Regions from separate parts of the Alteromonas sp. AWJ4_197 genome, predicted to be linked through region 1. Evidence: predicted binding sites of a transcription regulator. Region 1 holds the regulator's gene; each other region holds the start of a gene.
The links. Region 1 encodes MetJ, which represses methionine synthesis genes. Its sites were predicted from a motif close to TAGACGTCTAGACGTCTA; they were not measured.
Positions count from the first base shown of each region.

Region 2: the regulator MetJ is predicted to act here: its motif matches at 4,312-4,329, upstream of thrA (bifunctional aspartate kinase/homoserine dehydrogenase I).
Region 3: the regulator MetJ is predicted to act here: its motif matches at 1,248-1,265, upstream of serA (phosphoglycerate dehydrogenase).
Region 4: the regulator MetJ is predicted to act here: its motif matches at 2,264-2,281, upstream of metA (homoserine O-succinyltransferase MetA).

Region 1 is NZ_JBSWWW010000006.1:411,562-417,635, reverse strand. Features, by position in the region: gene metF (methylenetetrahydrofolate reductase) at 268-1,152, opposite strand; gene metJ (met regulon transcriptional regulator MetJ) at 1,309-1,632, shown strand; gene ACXAGC_RS15650 (MFS transporter) at 1,681-2,889, opposite strand; gene ACXAGC_RS15645 (malic enzyme-like NAD(P)-binding protein) at 2,987-4,240, opposite strand; gene rpmE (50S ribosomal protein L31) at 4,622-4,834, opposite strand; gene priA (primosomal protein N') at 5,011-6,074, shown strand, end outside.
Region 2 is NZ_JBSWWW010000002.1:420,928-427,001, reverse strand. Features, by position in the region: gene ACXAGC_RS05310 (TonB-dependent receptor plug domain-containing protein) at 1-2,145, shown strand, start outside; gene ACXAGC_RS05305 (alpha-amylase family glycosyl hydrolase) at 2,214-3,947, opposite strand; gene thrA (bifunctional aspartate kinase/homoserine dehydrogenase I) at 4,515-6,074, shown strand, end outside.
Region 3 is NZ_JBSWWW010000002.1:300,476-306,549, reverse strand. Features, by position in the region: gene serA (phosphoglycerate dehydrogenase) at 1-1,217, opposite strand, end outside; gene rpiA (ribose-5-phosphate isomerase RpiA) at 1,356-2,015, opposite strand; gene ACXAGC_RS04775 (5-formyltetrahydrofolate cyclo-ligase) at 2,075-2,695, opposite strand; gene ACXAGC_RS04770 (GAF domain-containing sensor histidine kinase) at 2,679-4,289, opposite strand; gene ACXAGC_RS04765 (nucleoside hydrolase) at 4,367-5,308, opposite strand; gene ACXAGC_RS04760 (ribokinase) at 5,327-6,074, opposite strand, start outside.
Region 4 is NZ_JBSWWW010000005.1:199,239-205,312, reverse strand. Features, by position in the region: gene metH (methionine synthase) at 1-184, opposite strand, end outside; gene ACXAGC_RS12595 (homocysteine S-methyltransferase family protein) at 194-1,249, opposite strand; gene metA (homoserine O-succinyltransferase MetA) at 1,253-2,191, opposite strand; gene ACXAGC_RS12585 (DUF2802 domain-containing protein) at 2,322-2,804, opposite strand; gene ACXAGC_RS12580 (chemotaxis protein CheW) at 2,843-3,331, opposite strand; gene ACXAGC_RS12575 (chemotaxis protein CheW) at 3,349-4,080, opposite strand; gene ACXAGC_RS12570 (ParA family protein) at 4,088-4,852, opposite strand; gene ACXAGC_RS12565 (protein-glutamate methylesterase/protein-glutamine glutaminase) at 4,875-6,023, opposite strand; gene ACXAGC_RS12560 (chemotaxis protein CheA) at 6,049-6,074, opposite strand, start outside.

The sequences.
Region 1 (6,074 bases):
TTTCAAACTGCACGGATAGTTTCATGCTTGTACAGTGTAACCATTCGCAGTCATGGGGGGAATGTTTTGTTGGTTTCTCAGCAGATTGTAATGTCTGGCGTGGTGGCGAAATTGCGTAAATTGCCAGGCATCGTAGCGATAAGGGGGAGGAGGCCAGAGAAAAAACCGTCTGCAGCAGGGATGCTGCAGCCGAGCCTCCATGGATGGAGTTCCGGCGTGTTTTTTCTCTGGCCTTCGCGCCCAGCGAAGATGCCGGGAGAAATCCGCCTATTCAGCGCGAACGCCCAGCATGTGGCAGATGGCGTAGCTGAGTTCGCAGCGGTTCAGGGTGTAGAAATGGAAGTGTTTTACCCCTTCTTTCGCCAGCACTTTTACTTGCTCCATGGCGATGTTTGCGCCAATCAGATTACGTGTTGCCTGATCATCGTCATCAAGCCCTTCGTACATTTTGTGCAGCCAGCCGGGTACGTGAACATTGGTGAAACCGGCAAACTTAATCAGTGTCTGATAATTCGTAACCGGCAGGATCCCGGGGACGATATCCAAATCGATACCGGCTGCAGCAGCACGGTCACGGAAACGCAGGTAAACACTGGTGTCAAAGAAGAACTGAGTAATTGCTTCAGAAGCCCCGGCTTCCGCTTTACGCTTCAGGTTAAGCAAGTCGAACTGGGCATTCGGTGCTTCCGGATGTTTTTCCGGATAGGCAGCAACGGAAATATCAAAGTCTGCTACGTCTTTCAGCAGTGCCACCAGATCAGAGGCATACATTTCGGTTTTATCTACGCCCTTCGGTAAATCGCCCCGCAGAGCAACAATGCGGCGAATACCCGAATCCCAGTATTCCTGAGCAATTTGTTTGAGTTCATCACGGCTTGCGTCCACACAGGTCAGGTGAGGGGCTGCCTGTACACCGGTTTGTTGTTGAATGCGTTTAACAACATCATGGGTGCGGTCACGCTCACCACTGTTTGCACCGTAGGTCACAGACATATAAGAAGGCTTCAATGGCGCCAGGCGTTCAACAGATTTCCACAGCGTTTGTTCCATCTTTTCCGAGTTAGGCGGAAAAAATTCAAAAGAGACATCAATGTCACGCAATTCGGACAATGACTGGTTTAAGGCGTCGATACCTTGTGCATAGGAAACCATTTTGTTGACTCACTCAATTCTTTGGACGTTTAGACGTCTAAACTAATTAATATATGTCTGGACGTCAAGAGGTTTACACGGCTTAATTGACCTTTTCGCTACATTGTTTAGAATTTCCGCTTATAAAGTAAAATAACAGGCAGTCCGAGATTTCACATGGCAGAATGGAATGGTAAGTATATACACCCTTACGCAGAGCATGGAAAAAAGAGTGAGCAAGTAAAGAAAGTCACTGTTTCTATTCCGATTAATGTGCTTAAGGTGCTCACAGACGAGCGAACCCGCAGACAAATTAATAACCTGCGTCACGCGACGAATTCAGAGTTACTGTGCGAAGCATTCCTTCATGCTTTCACCGGGCAGCCGCTGCCTGACGACGACGATTTGCGCAAAGATAACCCTAACCGTGTTCCTGCCGTTGCAAGGAAAATGATGGAAGAGATGGGGATCGACCCCACCGCCGACAACGAAGAAGAATAAAGTAAAGCCAGAGCAAATCACTCTGGCTTTTTTGTATCAGGGGCAAGTTTAGTCTTGTCTGGCTGAGGGCGGCTCGATTTTTTGTAATTCGAACAGGGGCCTGAAAGTTGAACGGAACAGGAGCACGATACCCAGGCTCATTACTCCGCCCGCAACCGCGCAGGCTACCGGACCAAAAGCTGCTGTCACCGAACCACTTCTGAAGTCTCCGAGTTCGTTGGAAGACGCGATGAACAGGGAGTTCACTGCACTCACCCGGCCACGTAATGCGTCCGGTGTCATAATTTGTACTACTGAGCTTCTGATCACCACACTTATCATGTCTGAACCGCCATAAATCAGCAAAGCGAAGCAAGCCACATAAAGGTTCTGTGAAAAGGCAAAGCCGATAATGGAAAAGCTGAAAATGATCAGTGACCAGAACAGCAGCGGGCCGTTGCGTTCAATGGCCCGTTTACGTCGTACCATTGTCAGACCGATAAGCGTCGCACCAACAGCCGGCATGGCCCGCAATAAACCCAGTGTTTCCGGACCTTCATGTAAGACGTCTTTCACAAACACAGGCAATATCGCCATGACACTGCCACAAAGTATGACCACAAGATCAGTAAACAGCGCTCCGCGGACAACGTTGTTGTGCATCAGGTATTCCACACCGCTGAATATGTCTTTAAGCGCCAGTTTGCGCTCTGAATGAATGTTCAGAGCGGGCAATAAAGAAAAGCCACCCAGCGTAAACAGGCCGAAAATGATGAGCACCCAGTAGAGCTGACGGTCGAGCGCCGCCAGTAACACGCCGGCGAGGAAAGGCCCCACGGTTAAGGCGATATTCCAGATGGAGCTTATGGCAGCCACCGCACGCCCCAGATGATCGGTGCTGACGATATTCGGCAACACAGACTGAATGGCCGGTGCGAAGAAAGCCCGCCCTGCGCCCAATACCGATAACGAGCAAAACAGCGCCCATTTATTCAGTTCCGGCTGATTCATCAGCAAAGCGACGGCCAGCACCACCAGTAACTGCAATCCGGCAGAAATTAATAAAATGCTTTTGCGGGAAAAGTTGTCTGCAGCCCAACCTGCCACGAGGAATAAACTGATCACCGGCACAATCTGAAAAATGCCTACCAGTGCCAGGTCAAAGGCCTCGCCGGTGGCTTCGTATAAATGCCAGCCTATACTGACTGCCATGGTTGAGCCGATAAGCGTGGTAGCTATTCGTCCGATGATGAGCCCGATAAGTGCTTTTGACCACATGAAATCTTTGTCCGTCAGATTAGGGGAAGCGGGAAGATAAACGAAAACGGGCCGGTAGTATAACCGGCCCGTAACAAATGAAGTCAGTATGCTTCAATCAGTCTTTGTTACCCGTGTATTTTGCCGGTAAGGATTCAACACCGGCAACGCCTGAGTCAATCGCTGCCTGTGCTACGGCACTGGCAATACGGTGAAGCAAACGGGGATCCATAGGTTTAGGAATAATGTAATCTTTACCAAATGTCAGCGATGCTGATTTACTGGCTTTCAATACTTCTTCAGGTACAGGCTCTTTCGATACTGAACGTAATGCTTCAACCGCAGCGACTTTCATTTCGTCATTAATGGTCGAAGCACGCACATCCAGTGCACCACGGAAAATGAACGGGAAGCACAGTACATTGTTCACCTGGTTGGGGTAATCTGAACGGCCCGTTGCCATGATCAAATCACTGCGAACCTCATGGGCCAGTTCCGGTTTAATTTCCGGATCAGGGTTTGAACAGGCAAATACCACCGGGTTTGGTGCCATCAGTTTTAAGGTTTCTGGAGGCAATACGTCAGGGCCGGAAACACCGACAAAAATATCCGCACCATCCATTACATCGTCAAGGGTACGTTTATCCGTGTTGTTGGCGAACAACATTTTGTGTTCCGTGAGATCGTCACGGCGGGTATGAATCACCCCTTTACGATCGAGCATATAAATGCGCTCACGCTGGGCGCCGCACTTGATCAGCAGCTCCATACATGCAACGGCGGCAGCACCGGCTCCCATACAAACAATTTTGGCGTCTTCGATGTTCTTGCCCTGAATTTCCAGCGCGTTGAGCATACCGGCCGCTGTTACGATGGCTGTACCGTGTTGATCGTCATGGAATACCGGAATCTTGCAGCGTTTGATCAGCTCCTGCTCGATTTCGAAACATTCCGGCGCTTTAATATCTTCAAGGTTAATACCGCCGAACGTATCAGCGATATTGGCAACCGTGTTGATGAATTCTTCAGTAGTCCGGTGTTTAACTTCAATATCGATAGCATCCAGTCCGGCAAAACGCTTAAACAGTAACGCTTTACCTTCCATCACTGGTTTTGATGCCAGCGGACCTAAATTACCTAATCCGAGAATGGCCGTACCATTACTGATTACTGCAACCATATTACCTTTGGCGGTATATCGGTATGCTGCATCAGGATCTTCGGCAATTTCACGTACCGGTTCGGCTACGCCGGGGCTGTAGGCCAGTGCTAAATCATCTACGCTGTCAGCCGGAGTCGACAGTTCTACCTTTATTTTGCCCGGAGTAGGGTATTCGTGGTAATCCAGGGCGCGTTGTCTGAAATCTGACATTCTTTTGTGTGTCCTTCTCAGGGTTTGGTCTTTGCACAACTACTACTTGTCGTTCCTGCGCTAATCTCTTGTTTTCGTTATAAAGCGCAGCTTGCGACAAATGTAACACAACGCCTTTCACAGTACATATCTGATCAGGAGCTATCTTATGCTTACTTTAGTTGCCGGAGGGCAGCTTCACAAAACGGAATTATCAATGTCGGCTATTGATGAAATTTATAAGTTAACTTTAATTTATAATTTATTTTATATGGTTGGACGGTGGAGCGGGCTGTTGAGTAAAGCGTAACGGGACGAACACGGGTTAAGTGTTTTAAGTAACGGATTTAAGGCACAAAAAAAGCGCCATAAAGGCGCTTTTTTCGCAATTCAATGCCGGACTTATTTTTTGCCCAGTGCACCAAAACGCTTCTTGAAGCGGTCAACACGACCACCAGTATCAACGTTACGCTGCTTACCAGTGTAGAACGGGTGGCAGTTTGAACATACGTCCAGGTTCAGTTCTTTACCTGCAGTCGAACGTACTTTGATAACGTTACCGCAAGAGCAAGATGCAGTAATTTCTTCGTAAGTAGGGTGGATACCTTGTTTCATGGGTTACCTCATTATATAAGGCCGTATCGCAATCCAGCCCGAAGCTGAACACCATACGCAACTATATTCAATACAAGGCACAACTGGCCTTGCCGTAAAGAGCGGCGCATATTAATGTATGACGCCGTTTTGATCAAGAACGATAAGTAAAAAAGTGCGGAAAATATAGGCAGATTATGCGTTTTGTTGAGGTGGCGGTTCCTGTACCGTTACGACAAGCTTTTACCTACTCCTGTGACACATTACCGGAAGCAGGCTGCAGGGTCAGTGTGCCTTTCGGCCCCCGCACATTAACCGGCGTCGTTCTGGGAGAGGCGAAAACGCCGGAGAACAGCGGAAAAATTAAACCGGTTCACCATGTCATTGATGACAGGCCGGTGCTCGACAGTGTGATGCTGAAACTGTGTCACTGGTTATCCCAGTATTATCTTCACCCGGTGGGTGAGGTTATTCACACCGTATTGCCAGTTCTGCTGCGCAAGGGCGAACCGGCGAATCCGGTGGACGAAATCTGGTGGCATGCCGGCGATAACATTGATGAAAATCTGGCGTCCCTGAAGCGTGCGAAGCGCCAGTACGCTTGTCTTGAGGCACTGGCGGATGAGCCGGTTCGCGAAGGCGATCTCAAAAATACCTTTCCTTCCTCCATCATCAGTGCTCTGGAAGAGAAGGGCTTTGTGTACAGCGAAAGTAAACCGCCGCCCCTGCGACCGAAAATGTGGCTCGATTATTTTCATGTCGGCAAGAAGCCGTTGCCTGATAAAGAGCAGGCGGTTGCCATCAGCGCGTTGTCGCAACAGGCCGGCAAGTTTGCGCCTTTTTTACTGGAAGGGATCACCGGAAGCGGGAAAACCGAAGTCTACCTGCAGGCCATTGAAGATATTCTTTCTGCAGGTAAACAGGTATTGATTCTGGTACCGGAGATTGGTCTTACTCCGCAGACGGTTACCCGTTTTGCCAACCGCTTTGGTATCGATATCGGCGTATTACACTCCCAATTGAATGACAAAGATCGCCTTTCAGTCTGGCAGCGTGCGCGGGAAGGTGAACTGGGCATCATTATTGGTACCCGGTCTGCGATTTTTACGCCAATGAAATTCCCGGGCATGATCATTGTGGACGAAGAACATGATGATTCGTTTAAGCAGCAGGACGGATTGCGATATCACGCCAGAGATCTCGCAGTTATGCGCGCCAGTACTGAGCACATTCCTCTTATTCTGGGCACCGCGACGCCTTC
Region 2 (6,074 bases), on a different contig from region 1:
TCTGTTGGCCGGGGTTCTTCTGCGGTGGATTTAAATGCGATTCCGGCTAACGCCATTAAACGTATCGAAGTTTTACGTGACGGTGCGGCTGCCCAGTACGGTTCTGACGCTATCGCAGGTGTGATTAACATCGTACTGAAAGATGCCAGCGAAGGTGGCGAAGTGTCTGCTACCTACGGTGCCAACGTGACAACTATGGATGGTGTGCCGGAGTTAACCGGAGTCAGTGTCGGTGATGATGGTGATCTTGCTTTCCAGACCGGCTCCGACCGCTCTTTAACGGATGGTCAGACAGCCACACTGCGCGGCAACATCGGCTTCGAATGGGGCAATGACGGTTTTGTAAATGTGTCTGCTGAATACCGTGACCGGGGCCAGGCCAACCGTGCCGATTACGATCCCCGTGAAAACTATGCCCGCGACGAAGAAGGAAATCTTGATCCCCGTGAGTTAACGGTGGACCGTTACAATCATGTTTTCGGTAACGGTGACGTGGAAGACTATGCGCTGTTTGTGAATGCCGGAAAAGCGATTAACGATAAGGTTGAGTTTTACGGTACAGCCGGTGCCAGCAAGCGTAATTCTGTCAGCGGCGGCTTCTACCGCAGAGCACAGGATTCACGGAACATTACATCCATTTATCCTGACGGTTTCCTGCCACAAATTACCACGGATATCAAAGATTCGTCTGTACTGGCCGGTATCAAAGGTTATGACGAAGTCTGGAATTACGATTTATCTGTCACTCATGGTGAAAACGAGCTGGAATACGGTGTAGCCAATTCCCTGAATACGTCTTTGGGCCCTGACAGCCAGACAAGTTTTGACGCCGGCTCTTTAGAGTATCAAACCACTGTAGTGAATGCAGATGCGTCACGCCTGGTTGATACCGGTGTATTCTACAGCGAAATGAACTTCGCAATGGGTGCTGAGTATCGTCATGAAAGCTATGAAATTACCGCAGGTGAGGAAAGCTCTTACATTCAGGGTACGTTCGGTCCCGGCGGTGCGGTTTCTGCAGATGGCTCCTTAGGCGCGGCCGGTTCCCAGGTATTTCCGGGTTTTACACCGGAATCAGCGGGCAAGAACAGCCGCCACAACTACAGCTTGTATGTCGATTTGGAAGCAGATGTACTTGAGCAGTGGAACGTTGCTGTTGCGGGCCGCTTTGAAGACTATTCCGATTTTGGCAGCACCTTTAACTGGAAGTTGTCTAACCGGGTAACTGTCACCGATGAGTTTGCTTTACGTGCATCGGTATCTACCGGTTTCCGCGCTCCGTCATTACAGCAACAACATTTCACTGCTATATCTACCGTTTTTGTAGACAGTGTTCCGGTAGAAACAGGTACCTTTGCACCGTCCAGTGATGTTGCGCAGGCGCTGGGCAGCCCCGGTCTGGATGCAGAAGAATCAGTTAACTACAGCGCAGGCTTTACCTGGTCACCGTCTGCAGACTTTAACCTGACAGTAGACTTCTACCGCATCGATATTGACGACCGCATTGTGTTGTCAAACAACCTGTCCGGCGACGCAATAGCGGCGTTACTTGAAGGCACCGGTGCGACCAGCGCGCGTTTCTTCTTAAATGCGATTGACTCCCGTACGCAGGGTGTCGATATTGTGTCAACGTATACGCTGGACACAGCAGAGTGGGGCGCATTTAACTTCAATGCCGGCATAAACTTTAACGACAATGAAGTCACCCGCGTTATCGATGCACCGGATGTGCTGCAGGGCGCCGGTTTTGACCAGAGTAACTTGTTCTCTGATGTTGAGTTGCGCCGGTTCGAAACGGCTTCGCCTGAAAGTAAAGTTAATTTAGGCGTCACCTGGTCGTTTGACCGCTACACCACAACGTTAAGAACAACCCGTTACGGTGAAGTAGAAGATCCGTCCTCCACCGCTGAGCTGAATGAAATCATTCCGGCGGAGTGGGTAACCGATCTGGACATTAATGTAGCGTTAACGGAAGGGTTGTCTGTGTCTGTGGGCGCAAACAACGTATTTGATGTGTATCCTGAGGCAAGCCGCTACACGGTAGAAGCGCCGACCACCTTTACTTATATCATGCCTTATTCAGGCTTTTCGCCTTACGGCTTTACCGGCCGCTATGTTTACGGAAAAATCACTTACCGTTTCTGATGATGTGAACCGGGTAATAACAACGTGATATACGCGGTGCACAATGCACCGCGTTTTTCGTTCCGGCCTCAGCTGCCGGAAAAAATCATCGCACTGTAAGCCGTAAGATGGATAAGATTGTCATTCAGTTGCACATCGTTTGTTGTAATACCGTCCTGCCAGGCAAACAGGCAGGCTGCATCCGGCGGCATGCCATTTAACCGGTACCCTTCCACATTTGCGCCTGAAAAATTAATCATGACATAAACGTGTTTGTCATCAAGGCCATTGCTTCGTTTGTAGATCAGCACTTTGTTATCATCGTCCTTAAGCACAATTTCTGTGGCACCGCCGGTCAATGCAGCACTGTTTCCGTTTTTATTAGTACGTAAACCGACCAGTTGCGTAAATGCTTCTGCATACTCAGCAAAGCGGGTTTTGCGTTCCCAGTCGATATCACTGGTATCATCGAACCAGCCTGACTCTTTAAAATCCTGCCCCTGAAACAGCATGGGAATACCCGCGGTTGTGAGGGTAAGGACGCCGGCTAAAATGCCTTTCTGACGGGCAAAGTAGTTGTCATCCACACCGCCCGGCGCTACTTCCTCAACCAGTCTGGCCTGACCGTTAGCGACTTCATCATGGGATTCGGTATATACCACTCTGGCAAACGGGTTTCCGCTGACCACTCTGGTAATCGCGTTAACCACCGTGCTTAAATCGACATAACTGTCTTCGGTTTTTGTCAGCGTATCGCGGACAGGATGAACGAAACCTGCGGCCCACTGTGCCGTATAGCCACAACCGCCTTTGTCTAAAGGATCGGTAATGTACTCATGACTGTGAAGATCTTCTGCAATGGTCATTTTACCCGGGCAGGACGTCTGAATACGGTGATTGATGGTTTTAATCAGATCGTAGGCTTCAGGGATATCGTCATCGCCGGTATCGGCACCGGACACACTGCGCATATAAGGCACCATATCCATCCGCAATCCGTCAGCTTTAAATTCGTTCAGCCACATCAGTGCATTGTCGGTGAGATAGTCCCGCACCTCCTGACGGCCATAGTCAGGTCGCGTATCTCCCCATGGCGTAGCACTGCGGTAATCATTGTAGAAATAAATGCCGCCTTTATCGTTCTCGTGCCAGCCGTCAAACTGCCAGATATCCAGGTCGCCCGGGCCTAAATGGTTGTAAACCACATCAAGGATCACACCGATGCCCATGCCGTGAGCTGCATCGATAAAGGCTTTCAGTCCGTCAGGTCCACCGTAGGCTTCTTCTACTGCAAAGGGATAGGCAGGGTTGTAGCCCCAGCTGATATCGCCGGCGAATTCATTCACAGGCATGAGTTCAACCATAGTTACACCCAGCGCTTTCAGTTCAGGCAGCTTTTCTATGGCCGATGCGAATGTGCCGTGGCCATCTTCGAGTTTATTAAACGTGCCAATGTGCATTTCATAAATGACGCGCTCATGAAGGGGGGCGGATTCAAATTCTGTGTGTTGCCACTGATATTCATCATCGTAAATAACACTGTTTCCCACACTGTTTGTGACCTTACGGGCACGGGGATCGTTTTTCAGTAACAGCTCATCCTGCAAGGTGGTGATAGCAAACTTGTATTCATCACCGTTTTTCGCGTTGTCAGCAAAACCAACCCAGATTCCGCCTTCACGGGATTCCAGAGGATTTGCAGTCTCATCCCATTCATTAAATGTTCCGGTTACACATACAGATTTGGCGTTCGGCGCCCACACTGCAAACTGATAACCTGACTCTGCCTGGCTGACGCCTAAAACTCCGTTAAACGCTGACATAAGGACTTTCTCCGGGAAAAATAAAATCTGATAGGGATGTGTAAGCTGAGATAGCAAAGACAGTGCCGCAACGCGCCGGACGTTGTAGCGGAGTGTACAGCGCTTTTTATTCTCTAATAATATGAAAAATATAAAGTTATTCCCGTGCAGAATTCTATTGCCCTGGCCTGAACGCGGTGCCCATTGAGCTCCGGAAGAAAAAATTACGGAATGCTCCGGCAAAATGTACGCAATGAAATTCCCGTTTTTCCTGTCAAAATATGATGAATCGCAATATGAAAAGGCAGAAAAACGCTCTCTTTAGGAGTAAATTGTCTGTTCTGACGGTGTTTTACACAGAAAAAGCAAAATCGCGGTTGACAGATAGACGTCTATACGGCAAATTGTCCGTATGAAAACAATGATTAGCACCACCGGCACGATGATTATTACCACCTCTTTGAGGGCGGTCGCTGGCTAGTGCGCAACATTGCAACCAGACATCGAAAGCCCGCCCTCACCAGGAGCGGGTTTTTTTTTACGCAATCGAGCGTTGATGTAGCAAAATAAAACCGAAAGGAGCATTACATGAAAGTCTTAAAGTTTGGTGGATCTTCTCTGGCCGACGCACCCCGATACCTGCGTGTGACTGAGATTTGTATGACCACCCACCAAACCGATGGCGCAGCAGTAGTGCTTTCTGCGCCAAAGGGCGTGACCAACGCGCTTTCTTCTCTTTGTGAACAGGCTGCCGCAGGGGATGACTTCCAGCCTCTGTTCGAAAAGTTAGAGCAAACTGTTCAGGGTATTGCAGACGAATTAAACACCACTTTAGATAATTTCGCCCACGACCACGTTTCTTCATTCATCTCAGAGCGCTTATCTGCGCTTAAGCAACAACTGGAAGGCATTAAGTTGCTTGGTTGTGCTCCGGATTCTGTGGCTGCCGGCATCTTAAGTATCGGCGAATACATCAGTGTGACGCTGTTCAGTGCGATTTTGCAAAGTAAAGGTGTGGTTAACAGTATTATCGACCCGGTCGAATACGTGCTGGCACACGGCGAATATCTCGACAGCATTGCTGATGTGGCAATGAGTAAAGCCCGTTTCAGTGACGTAAAGAACGACGGTTCAGTATTACTGGTTATGCCCGGCTTTGTTGCTGTTAATGAAGAGGGTGAGAAAGTCACGCTTGGCCGTAACGGTTCTGATTACTCTGCTGCCATCCTTGCGGCCTGTATCGATGCAGACTGTTGTGAAATCTGGACGGATGTAGACGGTGTTTATAACGCTGACCCGAATCAGGTTGAAGGGGCAGTATTACTTGATAAGCTGACTTATCAGGAAGCCATGGAGCTGTCTTACTTCGGTGCCAAAGTACTGCACCCGAAAACCATTGGTCCTATCGCTCAGCACCACATTCCCTGCCTAATCAAAAACACCCTGAATCCTTCTGCGCCCGGCACGTTAATCAGTAACGAAGCCAGCGAGAAATGGACGTCAGTGAAAGGTATTTCGCAGCTCGATAACATCACGATGTTTAATGTTGCCGGACCGGGTCTTAAAGGCATGGTAGGCATGGCAAGCCGTGTGTTTGAGGTGATGAGTAACGCCAATATTTCCATCAGCCTGATCACCCAGTCCAGCTCGGAATACAGCATCAGCTTCTGTATACAGGAAAAAGATGCGGCCCGTGCACAGCAACTGCTGGAAGATGCCTTTGCTCTGGAACTGCAAAACCAGTTGCTTGATCAGATTGAAGTGCGTCACGACTTAGCCATTGTTACTCTGGTCGGTGATGGAATGCGTCACACAAAAGGTCTGGCAGCCCGTTTCTTTGCTGCGCTGGCGCAAGCCCGTGTGAATAACGTAGCCATTGCTCAGGGATCTTCAGAGCGTTCCATCTCTACGGTTATCGAAGCGAAAAAGGCGAAGAAGGCGGTACGGGTTATTCACCAGAATTTCTTCTCCGATCGCCACACCATTGACGTATTCCTGGTTGGCTGCGGTAACGTAGGTAAAGAGTTACTGGGTCAGATTTCCCGTCAGCAACCTGCACTGTTGAAGCGCAATATTCAGTTACGTGTATACGGTATTGCCAACAGCCGCAAACTGCTGCTTAACGCGCAGGGCATTGATGTGTCAGGC
Region 3 (6,074 bases), on a different contig from region 1:
CGGGTTTTAATTGTGCCTTTAATGTTTTGAAGCTGGGCCAGACCTTCATCGGCCTTGTTTGCTTCCACATCAACAACTACGTAACCGATATCAGCAACGGTTTGCAGGTACTGAGCTTCAATGTTGATACCTTTTTCTGCGAATGTCTGGTTAATCTGGTTCAGAACACCCGGACGGTTTTCGTGGATGTGCAGTAAGCGTGAACGGCCGGGGTGATCCGGTAAGGATACTTCAGGGAAGTTCACAGCAGACAGAGTTGAACCGTTGTCAGAGTATTTCGCCAGTTTACCGGCTACTTCAATACCGATATTTTCCTGCGCTTCCTGTGTGCTGCCTCCCACGTGTGGGGTAAGGATCACGTTATCAAACTGACGCAGCGGCGATTCGAATTCTTCAGTATTCGATTTCGGCTCAACCGGGAATACATCGATAGCGGCACCGGCAAGGTGTTCGCTTTCCATGGCTTCAACCAGTGCATCAATATCAACAACGGTACCACGGGACGCATTGATAAGAATGGCGCCTTTTTTCATTTTCGACAGTTCTGCTTTGCCAATCATGTCTTTAGTAGACAGGGTTTCAGGAACATGCAGAGAAACAACGTCAGATGTCGCCAGAAGGGTATCCAGTGATTTCACCTGCACAGAGTTACCCAGTACCAGCTTGTCTTCAATGTCGTAGAACTGAACGCGCATACCCAGGTGCTCAGCAAGAATGCTCAGCTGTGTACCAATGTGGCCGTAACCAATAATACCCAGCGTTTTACCACGGGCTTCGTACGAGCCGACAGCACTCTTTTCCCACTCACCGCGATGGGCTTTGGCATTCTTTGACGGTACGCCGCGAAGAAGAAGAATTAACTGGCCCAGCACCAGTTCTGCTACAGAACGGGTGTTAGAAAATGGTGCATTGAATACAGGAATGCCTTTAAACTGAGTGGCTTTTAAATCTACCTGATTGGTACCGATACAGAAGCAACCTACAGCAACCAGCTTTTCAGCGGCCTGAACCACGGCCTCAGTGATCTGAGTTCGTGAACGGATTCCGATAAAGTGAACATCTTTCACTTTTTCGATGAGATCTTCTTCTGACAGGGAGGTCTTCAGATACTCAACATTGGTGTAACCGTTACTGTTTAAGGTTTCAACGGCACTTTGGTGAACGCCTTCCAGTAGCAATATACGGATCTTGTCCTTGGGTAGGGATACTTTACTCATTGCCTCACATCTCGAATAGTTGGTTGCAAAAAGACATCTGGACGTCTATATGGGCAAAATAACAGATATCGTTGTTGGTTAAAAGCGCTATTTCATTCAGCAAGCCTTATATCCGGCTTGCTGATAGGGTGGTTAAGTTTAGTCGCTGACCGTAATTACGCCCGAACCGGTTGCTACCAGCACAATATCTGCGCCACGGTTAGCAAAAATACCGTTAGTGACTACGCCCGCCAGACTGTTAATAGCATCTTCCATTTCCCGGGGATTGATTATGTTCAGGTTGTGAACATCCAGTATCACGTTGCCATTGTCAGTCACCACGCCTTCACGGTAAACCGGATCGCCTCCCAGTTTTACCAGCTCTCTGGCTACGTAAGAGCGCGCCATGGGAATGACTTCAACAGGAAGCGGAAATTTGCCCAGTACCGGTACCTGTTTGGTGTCGTCTACAATACACACGAAGGTTTTCGCTACCGCTGCGACGATTTTTTCACGCGTCAGGGCTGCGCCGCCGCCTTTGATCATGTGCTTGTGTTCTGTCACTTCGTCAGCGCCGTCAACATACACAGAAAGGCTGTCTACTTCATTCAGCGAAAATACTTCAATGCCGTGGGCTTTAAGTTTTTCTGTTGATGCGTCAGAGCTGGATACTGCACCAACAATCTTGTGTTTAATTTCTGCCAGCGCATCAATAAAAAAATTAACCGTTGAGCCTGTGCCCACACCAACAATGGTGTCCGGCTCTACATATTTTATGGCTGCTTCGGCTACAGCTTTCTTCTTCGCGTTCTGATCCATAGGGGTTCTCCAAAGTTTTGCAGAAGTTTAACTGAAAACTGCAGGAATGGGAGACGAAATTAAGGGCAATTAGTCTTATCCGGCCGTATTACGCCGGAAGGTGTGATGATGAGATCCAGGGGGAAATCCCAGGGTTCAACCGGCAGTGCATCAACCTGCTGGCAATCATGCGCGATACCGGCAAGCTGGGGACGGGAAGCTGCGTTGCGATAAGGAGCCAGCGTACGATCGTAAAATCCGCCACCCATGCCCAGCCGGTTTCCTTTTTCGTCGAAACCGGTGAGCGGCATCAGGATTAAATCATGACGGGAAAAAGGTATGACATCAGGGCAGCGTAACTGAGGCTCAGCAATATTGAAGCGGTTACTCACCAGTACGGTGTTGTCATGATAGTGCAAAAATAGCAGATGCTGACGGTTAAACGGGTGCAGTACCGGCAGGCTGACGGTTTTATTCTGGGCTGCGGCGGTGGTAATGGTGTCCGAAAGGCTGACTTCTCCGTCGTTTGCCAGATATGCCGCAACATGTGTGGCGTGTTGCCATTCCGGCAGTGTCGTCAAGACACGGCTCAGGCGCTCAGGAGCCTGAGCCTGCGTCTCTTCAGACAGGTTGTTGCGGCGTAACCGCAGTACTTTGCGTAACTCCTGACGTGTTAATCCTGCGCTACTGATTTTTTCCATCGGGTAATAAGAAGAAACTTAAGGTGTCGTAAAGTGTATCATTATTCACAGGGAGTGTGAGGGCGGCATCAATGCCGGTTTGCCGCAATTGTTTGTCTTCAGTGAATAAATCTTCTGTTAAAGCCACTATAGCTAAACAGGGGTCCTGTTGTCTGAACTGAGTGATTTCTTCATTGGTCACCGCTTTCGCTGACAGCAATAACAGGTCATATTGCCGCGCCTGTAATTTTCGGGCGGCTTCCTTCACATCACTTTCCGTTTCGGCATCAATCTTCAGGCGGTTGAGTATGACGGTGATTGTTGAAACATCTTCCTGTGCTGACAAAATCAGTATTGCCGGGTTGTCTTTGATAAACGGAGCGACAAATCTCTTGCCCGCAGCATCCTCCTGATTCCCGCCAGTCTTCTCTCCGGCCGTGTCCGCCGGCACTGCAAACGTCACACAGGTACCACGGCCCTGCCAACTGCGCACTTTAATCTGGCCTTTCACATTATCAGCCAGACGGCGCAAGCCGGATATGGCAACCACCTCGCCATGCTCGCCGTCAGGGGTTGCATAGAGTTCCATTAACTGGTCCCGGTTCATACCACGGCCATGGTCCTGCACTGAAATAATAAGCTCGGAAGGACGGTAGTAGATTTGCAGATGTACTGATGTGTCTTTTGATGAATAACGGATTGCATTCCCGGTAATTTTTAGCAGAAGCAAACCCAGTCCTGCTTCGTCAAGTATCAAATGTTCCGGCACCGATGCATCCAACTGACCGGTCAAAATAATACGCCCCCTGCGTGCTTTACCGGCCATCGTATGAAAGATGTGATTGAAGAACGATTTCGTTTCGATGATGGTGCGGCCCTGAGAGTCTGCCTTGATATCAGTTTTACCTGTGGCAAGCACACTTTCTACTGCCCGCATCAGATTCTGACTGCTTTCGTGAATAAGCCCCAGTGAATCCTTAAATACGGCAGATACCGGCGTCGTTTTCGTTTCTTCTTCCAGCAGACGGCTGAAGGTACAAATGGATTGCAGCGGGGTTTGAAAGCGGCGGCTGATATCTGTGAGATATTTAGATTTCAGGGTATTCATTTGCCGTAATACCAGGTTTTGCTTTCGCAATTCCAGATGTGCCATCACACTTTTCCCCAGTGTAGTTAATGCAGATTTTTGCATTTTGCTCAGGCGTTTAGGCTCGCTGTCTATGGCGCAAAGGGTGCCCAGGGCATAACCTTCCGGAGTGATAAGCGGTGTACCGGCATAAAAACGGATATTTGGCGGGCCGGTGACCAGCGGGTTATCGTGAAAACGTTCGTCACGGTGTGTGTCGTTAATCTCCATTAATTCATTATCGAGAATCGCGTGGCCGCAAAAAGAGATATTCCGGTGCGTTTCTGAGGCATCCAGTCCTACTTTGGATTTGAACCACTGACGGTCAGGATCCACCAGACTGATAAGGGCTATAGGGGTGTCACAAATCTCCGAAGCCAGAGATGTGATGTCATCAAATAAGGTTTCACTTTCTGTATCCAGGATGCCGTAACTGAGCAGTTCGGCCAGACGTGCTTCTTCATTTTCCGGTAATGGCGGTTGAATCATGATTCCCCCGGGGCTGTCCTTAAGTCATAAAAAAAGCGCCCGGAGGCGCTTTTAGCAGGGAAGTACTCCTCCGGACTTTATAAAGCGTAGGTGTCGATGAACAATTGTTCCAGTTTTTCGTGATTAACATCGGTTGCGACATCAATCATTTTCGCTTCAGTCCATAACGGGCTTGGTGTTGAGCCTGCCGGAGCAACGACCGTTTGTCCTCTGTCCAGTTCACCGGTGCCCACACGGGCGTGGCCACGGGTGATGGTAAACAGTTCAGGGTTAACCAGCCAGGCCAGCGGGTACGCGTCGTGGAAGAAACACACCCGCTCTTCACGGTTTTGCGAATAAAAGTCGATATAAAACTGTGATGCACGCTTAACGAAGCCGCCCAGTTTTTCATTCCCCGTTTCCAGTGTATCCAGGAAAGACGGTGCGAAAGGTGCTTTCAGCGTGACATCAAGACCAAACATGGTAACAGGCCAGTCGGCAGCGAATACAATGGCTGCGGCGTGGGCGTCGTTCCAGATATTGGCTTCAGCCACCGGCGTTACGTTACCGTGTACAAATGCCGCGCCGCCCATAATTGCGATACCTTTAATCAACTTCGGCAATTCCGGCTCAAGACGTAATGCCAGCGCCAGGTTGCCTAGCGGGCCAATAGCAACCAGGGTGATTTCACCAGGATATTTGCGGGCCATATCTACGATGTACTGCGCTGAACTGCGGGGATCGAGCTCCCGCTCAGAGGCTTCCGGAAACGTATTACCGAAGCCGTCATCACCATGTACGAAATGGGCATAACCTGACTCAGGGCCAACCCAGGGCATGCCCACACCTTGGGTGACAGGAATGTCCTGACCGGCGTATTCACACAGGGTCAGCGCATTTCTGGCAGACATGGTTACCGGTACATTACCGAAAACGGTAGTCAGGCCCAGCACTTCAATTTCAGGATGTTGAAAAGCAAAGAAGATCGCCATTGCATCATCGATGCCCGGATCAGTATCAAGAATAATTTTGTGTGTCATAGTTGTCCTTTTGAACTATCAGACATGTTTCGCGAAGAAGCGGTCTACTTCCTTCTGCTGCGGTATAGATTGTGCGGCACCTTCACGGGTAACGGCGATGGCAGAGGCGGCACAGCCACGGATAAGTGCTTGTCTGGCGTCTGTGTGATTACTGTAGGCCGATAAAAAATAACCGATAAAACAGTCACCGGCGGCGGTGGTATCAACGGCATCCACCGTAAATGCGTCTACTTTGATCACATCGCCACTTTTACGCAGCATCATCACGCCGTCTTTACCCAGTGTAAGAATCACTTCGCCATGTTGCCAGTTAGCTTTAAACCAGGTGACGATATCTTCAACATTGTCCTGACCGGTAATCGCTGCAGCTTCGGTTTCATTTACAATGAGCAGATCAACACATTCCAGCGGTAAAGACTTAACTGATTCGCTCATCGGCGCAGGGTTAAACGCAACTTTCAGTTGCTTCTCTTTTGCCTGCTTCAACATATCAGCAATGCTGCTGGTCTCATTCTGGGTAAGTACCCAGTCAGCTGAACTGGTATCACTGAGAGCTTTTCTGACTGTCGCTTCATTGATTGTCTGATTAGCACCGCCGAACAGCACTATGGCGTTCTCACCGTCAGGGGTTACCTGAATAATGGCATGCCCTGAGGCCGTTTCGGTACAGGCAACATACTGACAATCAACGCCATGGCGAATTAATGTTTGTTTGAATGCCGCATCAGACTGATGAATTGCGCCCACGTGCTTAACATCAGCACCG
Region 4 (6,074 bases), on a different contig from region 1:
CAGAATCTAACATGGCTTCGTCCATGTTGATGTCTATTACCTGCGCACCGTTTTCCACCTGCTGGCGGGCTACATCGAGGGCCTTTTCGTACTCAGCATTTAAAATTAAGCGTTTGAATACGGCCGATCCGGTAACGTTTGTCCGTTCACCGACATTAATAAAGGTTGAAAACTCTGCTGTCACAATAACACCTTAGTGAACAAAAGATTCTAGCCCGGAAAGGCGCATTTTAGGTTCAAAAACCGGCACGGTACGTGGTGTCACGTCTTTTACCGCTTCTGCCATGGCACGGATATGTTCAGGTGTACTGCCGCAACAACCACCTACCACATTCACCAGACCGGACTCTGCCCATTCTTTAATGTGTGCTGCCATTTCTTCTGCGCCCAAATCATATTCACCAAACTCATTGGGTAAACCGGCATTGGGGTGAGCCGAGACCAGGCATTCAGAAATATTACTGATTTCTTCAACGTACTGACGAAGTAAATCCGGACCCAGTGCACAGTTGAGGCCCATGGAAACCGGCGATACATGACGCATGGAATAGTAAAAGGCTTCAGCAGTTTGTCCTGACAAGGTTCTGCCCGATGCATCGGTAATGGTACCTGATACCATCACCGGTGCGCGCTCACCACGTTTCTCAAATACGGTTTCTACCGCGAATACTGCCGCTTTGGCATTCAGGGTATCAAAGATAGTTTCTATTAAGATGATATCTGAACCACCATCTAACAGCGCTTCTGTGGACTCGATGTAGGCTTCTACCAGCTCATCAAAGGTTACATTCCGCTTGCCGGGGTCGTTAACATCTGGTGATATCGATGCTGTGCGATTTGTGGGACCGAGGACCCCTGCCACATACCGGGGCTTATCCGGTGTTTTTGCAGTAAACTCATCACAGGCTTTACGGGCCAGCTTAGCAGCAGCAAGGTTAATGTCTTTCGACTGCGCTTCCATGTCGTAGTCAGCCATGGCGATGGTGGTAGCATTGAACGTATTGGTTTCAATGATATCTGCACCGGCTTCAAGATAAGCACAATGGATATTATAAATAATGTCCGGCTGAGTAATCGCCAGCAAATCGTTATTGCCTTTTACATCGCAATGCCAGTTAGCAAATGCCTCACCACGATAATCGGCTTCTTCCAGTTTGTGCTCCTGAATCATAGTACCCATGGCACCGTCCAGAATCAAAACGCGCTTTGCCGCTGCATCCAGAAGTTGTTGTTTTGTACCTGATGTCACTTATTACCTCTTTGGCCGGGGTTTCTCAGCCAGCTGACTCAAATCATAAGGTGTTGTCTGATAAACATAGTAGTTCAGCCAGTTATTGAACAGCAGACTACCATGGGAGCGCCAGCGAACCAAAGGCGCTTTTGCGGGGTCATCGTCTGTAAAGTAGTTAGCCGGCACTGCCGGATGGGTATCCGCCTGTAAATCACGGAAATACTCGTCATGCAGAGTTTCCGGATCGTATTCAGGATGCCCGGTAACAAACACCATACGCTTATCTTCAGATGCGATGGTGTATGCACCCGCCTCATCAGATTCCGTAATGACCTTCAAACCTTCAACACTGTTATATTCACCGGAGTCAATATACCCGAAACGGGAATGAGGCGCATAAAAAACCGGATCGAAACCTCTCAGCAACTCGTTATAAGGGTCGAGCACTTTATGCTCAAACACACCAGAAAGTTTGGTTTCCCTGAGTTTTCTCTGCACGCCGTAAAAATGATACATAGCTGCATGAGCCGCCCAGCACAGATAGAGTGTGGACTGCACATTACGTTGCGCCCACTCCAAAATTTCTGTCATCTGATCCCAGTATTTTACTTCCTCATAAGGCAAGTGAGCCAGCGGTGCACCTGTCACGATTAAACCGTCGTATTTCTTATCAGCAATTTCAGAAAAGTCGTGATAGAAGGCGTCCATGTGAGATTGCGGCGTGTGCTTTGGCGCTAATTTGTCTACACGGATCAGGTTCACGTTCACCTGCAGAGGTGTGTTAGACAGCAAACGTAAGATTTGCACTTCCGTTTCAATTTTATTGGGCATGAGATTCAGGATCCCCACTTCCATGGGGCGGATATCCTGTGTCGCTGCGCGGGTGCTGTCCATTGTGAAGATATTCTCACCTGACAACACATCCTGCGCGGGAAGTTGTTCGGGAATACAAATAGGCATGGCAGCTCCAACAATTAACGGATAATAACGTTATTGTGGCTGAATCCCGATAGATGTCAACATCTTTACGGCTGGACGTCTAAACGGCTCAATGCATTTATCTAACTCTGGTAGAAGAGAGAACTTACCGTTAGTTGCGCTGACGATGCATGCTGATAAGCAGCTCAGCTTCAGCCCGGGGCAGGTCGCAGGCTTGCATTACCTCTTCGACGTCAGCACCGGCTTTGACCAGCTCAGCGGCGCGGGTGTATAAGCGCATGGACGGGTCCTGACTTTTTACTTCACGTAGCTGGTTTTCGAGTTGTGTGCATTGATCTGCCAGCTCCCGCATGTGTTTGCCCTGTACCATCGAACGGGTTTGCATTTCACCGTTCTGGTTTTCCAGGTCATTAATTTCCAGTTGCAGGGTATCGATGTGTTCTTTTTGATAGCGGACAGTATCGTCGAGTTGTTTAAACTGACGGTTGAAGAAAAAATACATCCATATAACAGCAATGACGGCGAGTAACCCTGTAGCAACAGCGAGTAAAGATAGTGCCGGCACGTCCATATTGATGTGCTTTCTCCCTTTGATAATAGCGCGCGCTGAACAGCGCAGCGAAGATACAGGCATTGACAAGCGCCCGCCGGATTAGCAGGCGCTGCATGACATTACAGACTGCTCAGTTCATCCCACTCGTCATCACTGAGAAGCTTATTAAGATCTACAAGAATCAGCAATTCACCATCACGGTTGCTCACGCCCTGAATGAACTTGGCGCTCTCTTCAGTACCCACGTTAGGCGCACTGTCAATTTCAGATGATTTCAGATAAACCACTTCGGCAACGCTGTCTACCAGGATGCCGACAACCTGCTCATCGGATTCAATAATTACAATCCGTGTGTTGTCGGTCATATCGGTTGGCATAAGGCCAAAGCGGGCGCGGGTATCAATAACCGTCACAACATTACCACGCAGATTGATAATGCCTAACACATAATCCGGTGCACCGGGAACAGGCGCAATTTCGGTATAGCGTAAGACTTCCTGAACCTGCATTACGTTAATACCGTAAGTTTCGTCACCTAAACGATAGGTAACCCACTGAAGCACCTGATCGTTATCCGGCGCGTTATTCGTTGTGCTCTTGTCATTCATGAACCTGGCTCCCCGGGCTATGGCGTCTGGTCGTTACTGCCTAAGCCGCTATTTAGCATTGCGATTAACTGATATACGTCTATTAACGCACACATTTTTTCTTTTACCATGCCCGCTAACCATGGACGCTTGCCTCCTGACTCACGCCATTTTACCTCGTCCCTGGTCAATGTAACGGTGTTGACCAGTTTGTCGCTGGCTAAGCCCCACAAACTGTCCCCTAACATAATAAGATACTGATAGTTTAGCGTTTCTGCGAGATTTTGGTCGTATTTTTCTGGCATAACCCACATTGCAGTATCGACAACGTTTATTTTTTGATCACGATGAAGCATTACGCCCTTGAACCATTTGGGTTTTCCTATCAGCCCACCCACTTTTTCAATCCGGTGAATGCCACCTAAAGTGATAAGCGGTACAGCCAGCGTTAACCCCGCCACTTCAAAAAACAATGCCTGAAAACGATTTTCCAGCATGTCTTTCACAGGCGTGGTTTTGACCGGCGGAGGTACTGCCCCGCTCAGTTGTTCAACGGCCGTCTCCGTAACATCATCAGTGACTGGCGGCGCTATGACCGGCTCAGCCACAGGAGCAACCACAGGTTCTTTGGCGATAATGTCCGCCGTGGCCTGTTCCAGCAAACGGGCAGTGTTAGCCGTTACTTCAGCTGGATCTTCCGGACTTTGTAACAAGCTGTCGAGATACGCCTGCATCACATCTTCGCGGGCGAAGGGCGTACTTTTACTCATAGGTGACTCACTGCTCCAGTTCATCTAACAATTTGGTGTAGGCGTAAACGCCCCGTGCTTTCGGATAGACAACAGACGCAGGCGACTGCGCCTGGCTGGCATCACGGAAGCGGGTATCTACAGGAATCATCCCGTGCCAAACCTTATCACCGTAATCTTCGTTCAGTTTTTGTAGTGCCTGGATGGCCGCATTAGTCCGGCGGTCAAACATAGTCGGCACTATCAATGTATCAAATTCTTTTCTTAACGAACGACCCATAATCTCAAGTGTATGGATCATCCGGTCAAGGCCTTTTAATGCCAGAAATTCGGTCTGCACGGGCACAATGACTTTATGGCATGCAGCCAGCGCATTAACCATTAACACGCCCAGAACCGGCGGACAATCCAGCAATACGTAGTCAAATTCGTTGCGTACAGTATCCAGTGCTTTTTTGAGAATAAGCCCCATACCGTTTTGCATACCCATTTGCCTGTCCAGCGTGGCAAGTGCCATTGAGGCAGGCAAAATATACAGACTGTCTAATTTTGTCGGACATAAACAGTCAAGCACTCTATCGGCAGTAATCTGTTCATGATTAATAAAAATATCGTAAACAGAAGCATTTAGCTCCTCGGCATCCATACCAAAATAATAACTCAGCGATGCATGAGGGTCGGTATCAATAAGCAGAACGCGCTTTCCCTGTTGCGCCAGAATGCCGCCTAGCGTCACGGTGGTAGTGGTCTTCCCTACCCCGCCTTTCTGGTTAGCAATCGTCCATATTTTCAACCTTCAACTCCTGCTGACTGAACTATTTCTGCATCATTTCCGTGAGTATGCACGAAGCGATATTATCAATGGCTATGCTCTTTTCTGCGATGTTCGCTTTCGCTACCGCTTGTGGCATACCGTATACCACACAGGTGTCCTGATCCTGCGCCCACACTTTGGCGCCTTTAAGGTGAAGTGCTTCACAGCCTTCACGTCCATCAGATCCCATGCCCGTCAGAATAATACTCAGTACATCGCCGCCGTAAATATCCACCAGACTGTTAAGTGTAATATCCACACTGGGTTTGTAGGTATCTTTCTCATGTTCATGGGCATCACGGATAACAATATTTGGCAGTGATATAGACTCCACCACCATTTGCTTGCCCCCGGGCGCAAGATAAGCACAACCGGGTTTAAGAATATCCCCGTGCTCAGCTTCTTTTACCGAAATTTCGCAATTATTATTCAGCCGCTGGGCAAACGCATTAGTAAACGTGCCTGGCATATGCTGAACCAATAAAATCGGATAAGGAAAGTTAGCCGGCAGCCCTGACAACACTTTTTGCAATGCCACAGGACCACCTGTAGAAGCCCCGATGGCCAGACATTTATACCGCTTTCCTGATGCCTTGACTTTAGAAACAGTAGGCTGGGATGCAGTTTCAGTACGTCCGGTGAGAATAGACGAGCTTTTAAAAAACGTCGACTTGGGGGCATTGGCAGGCATTGGAGGAGCGGGCTTTGCCACAGGTTCTTTTCTGGAGATAACAGGGCGGCGTATGCCAACTCCCCGTCGCGCCAGTAAACGTACCTTGGTCCGTAGTAAGCCAACAGCTTCTTTACGCTCTTTAGAAATCTCCTCAAATTTTTTCGGCAGAAAATCCAGCGCACCGGCCTCAAGCGCATCCAGAGTTGCCTGCGCGCCGGCATGTGTTAGAGACGAAAACATGAGAATAGGTACAGGGCGTTTCTGCATGATCGCTTTTACAGCGGAAATACCGTCCATAACCGGCATTTCCACATCCATTGTCACTACGTCGGGTGACAACTTAATCAGCATATCCAGCGCTTCTTCACCGTTTTTGGCTTCGCCAACAACCTCGAGTTCTCTGTCCTCATCCAGAATTTCGCGTACACGACGACGATAAAACGTCGAATCGTCCACAACAAGGACTTTAAAAGCCATAGTAATGATGTTCCTTTAATAGCGACTATGACCTGCGCGCATATCGCTTAA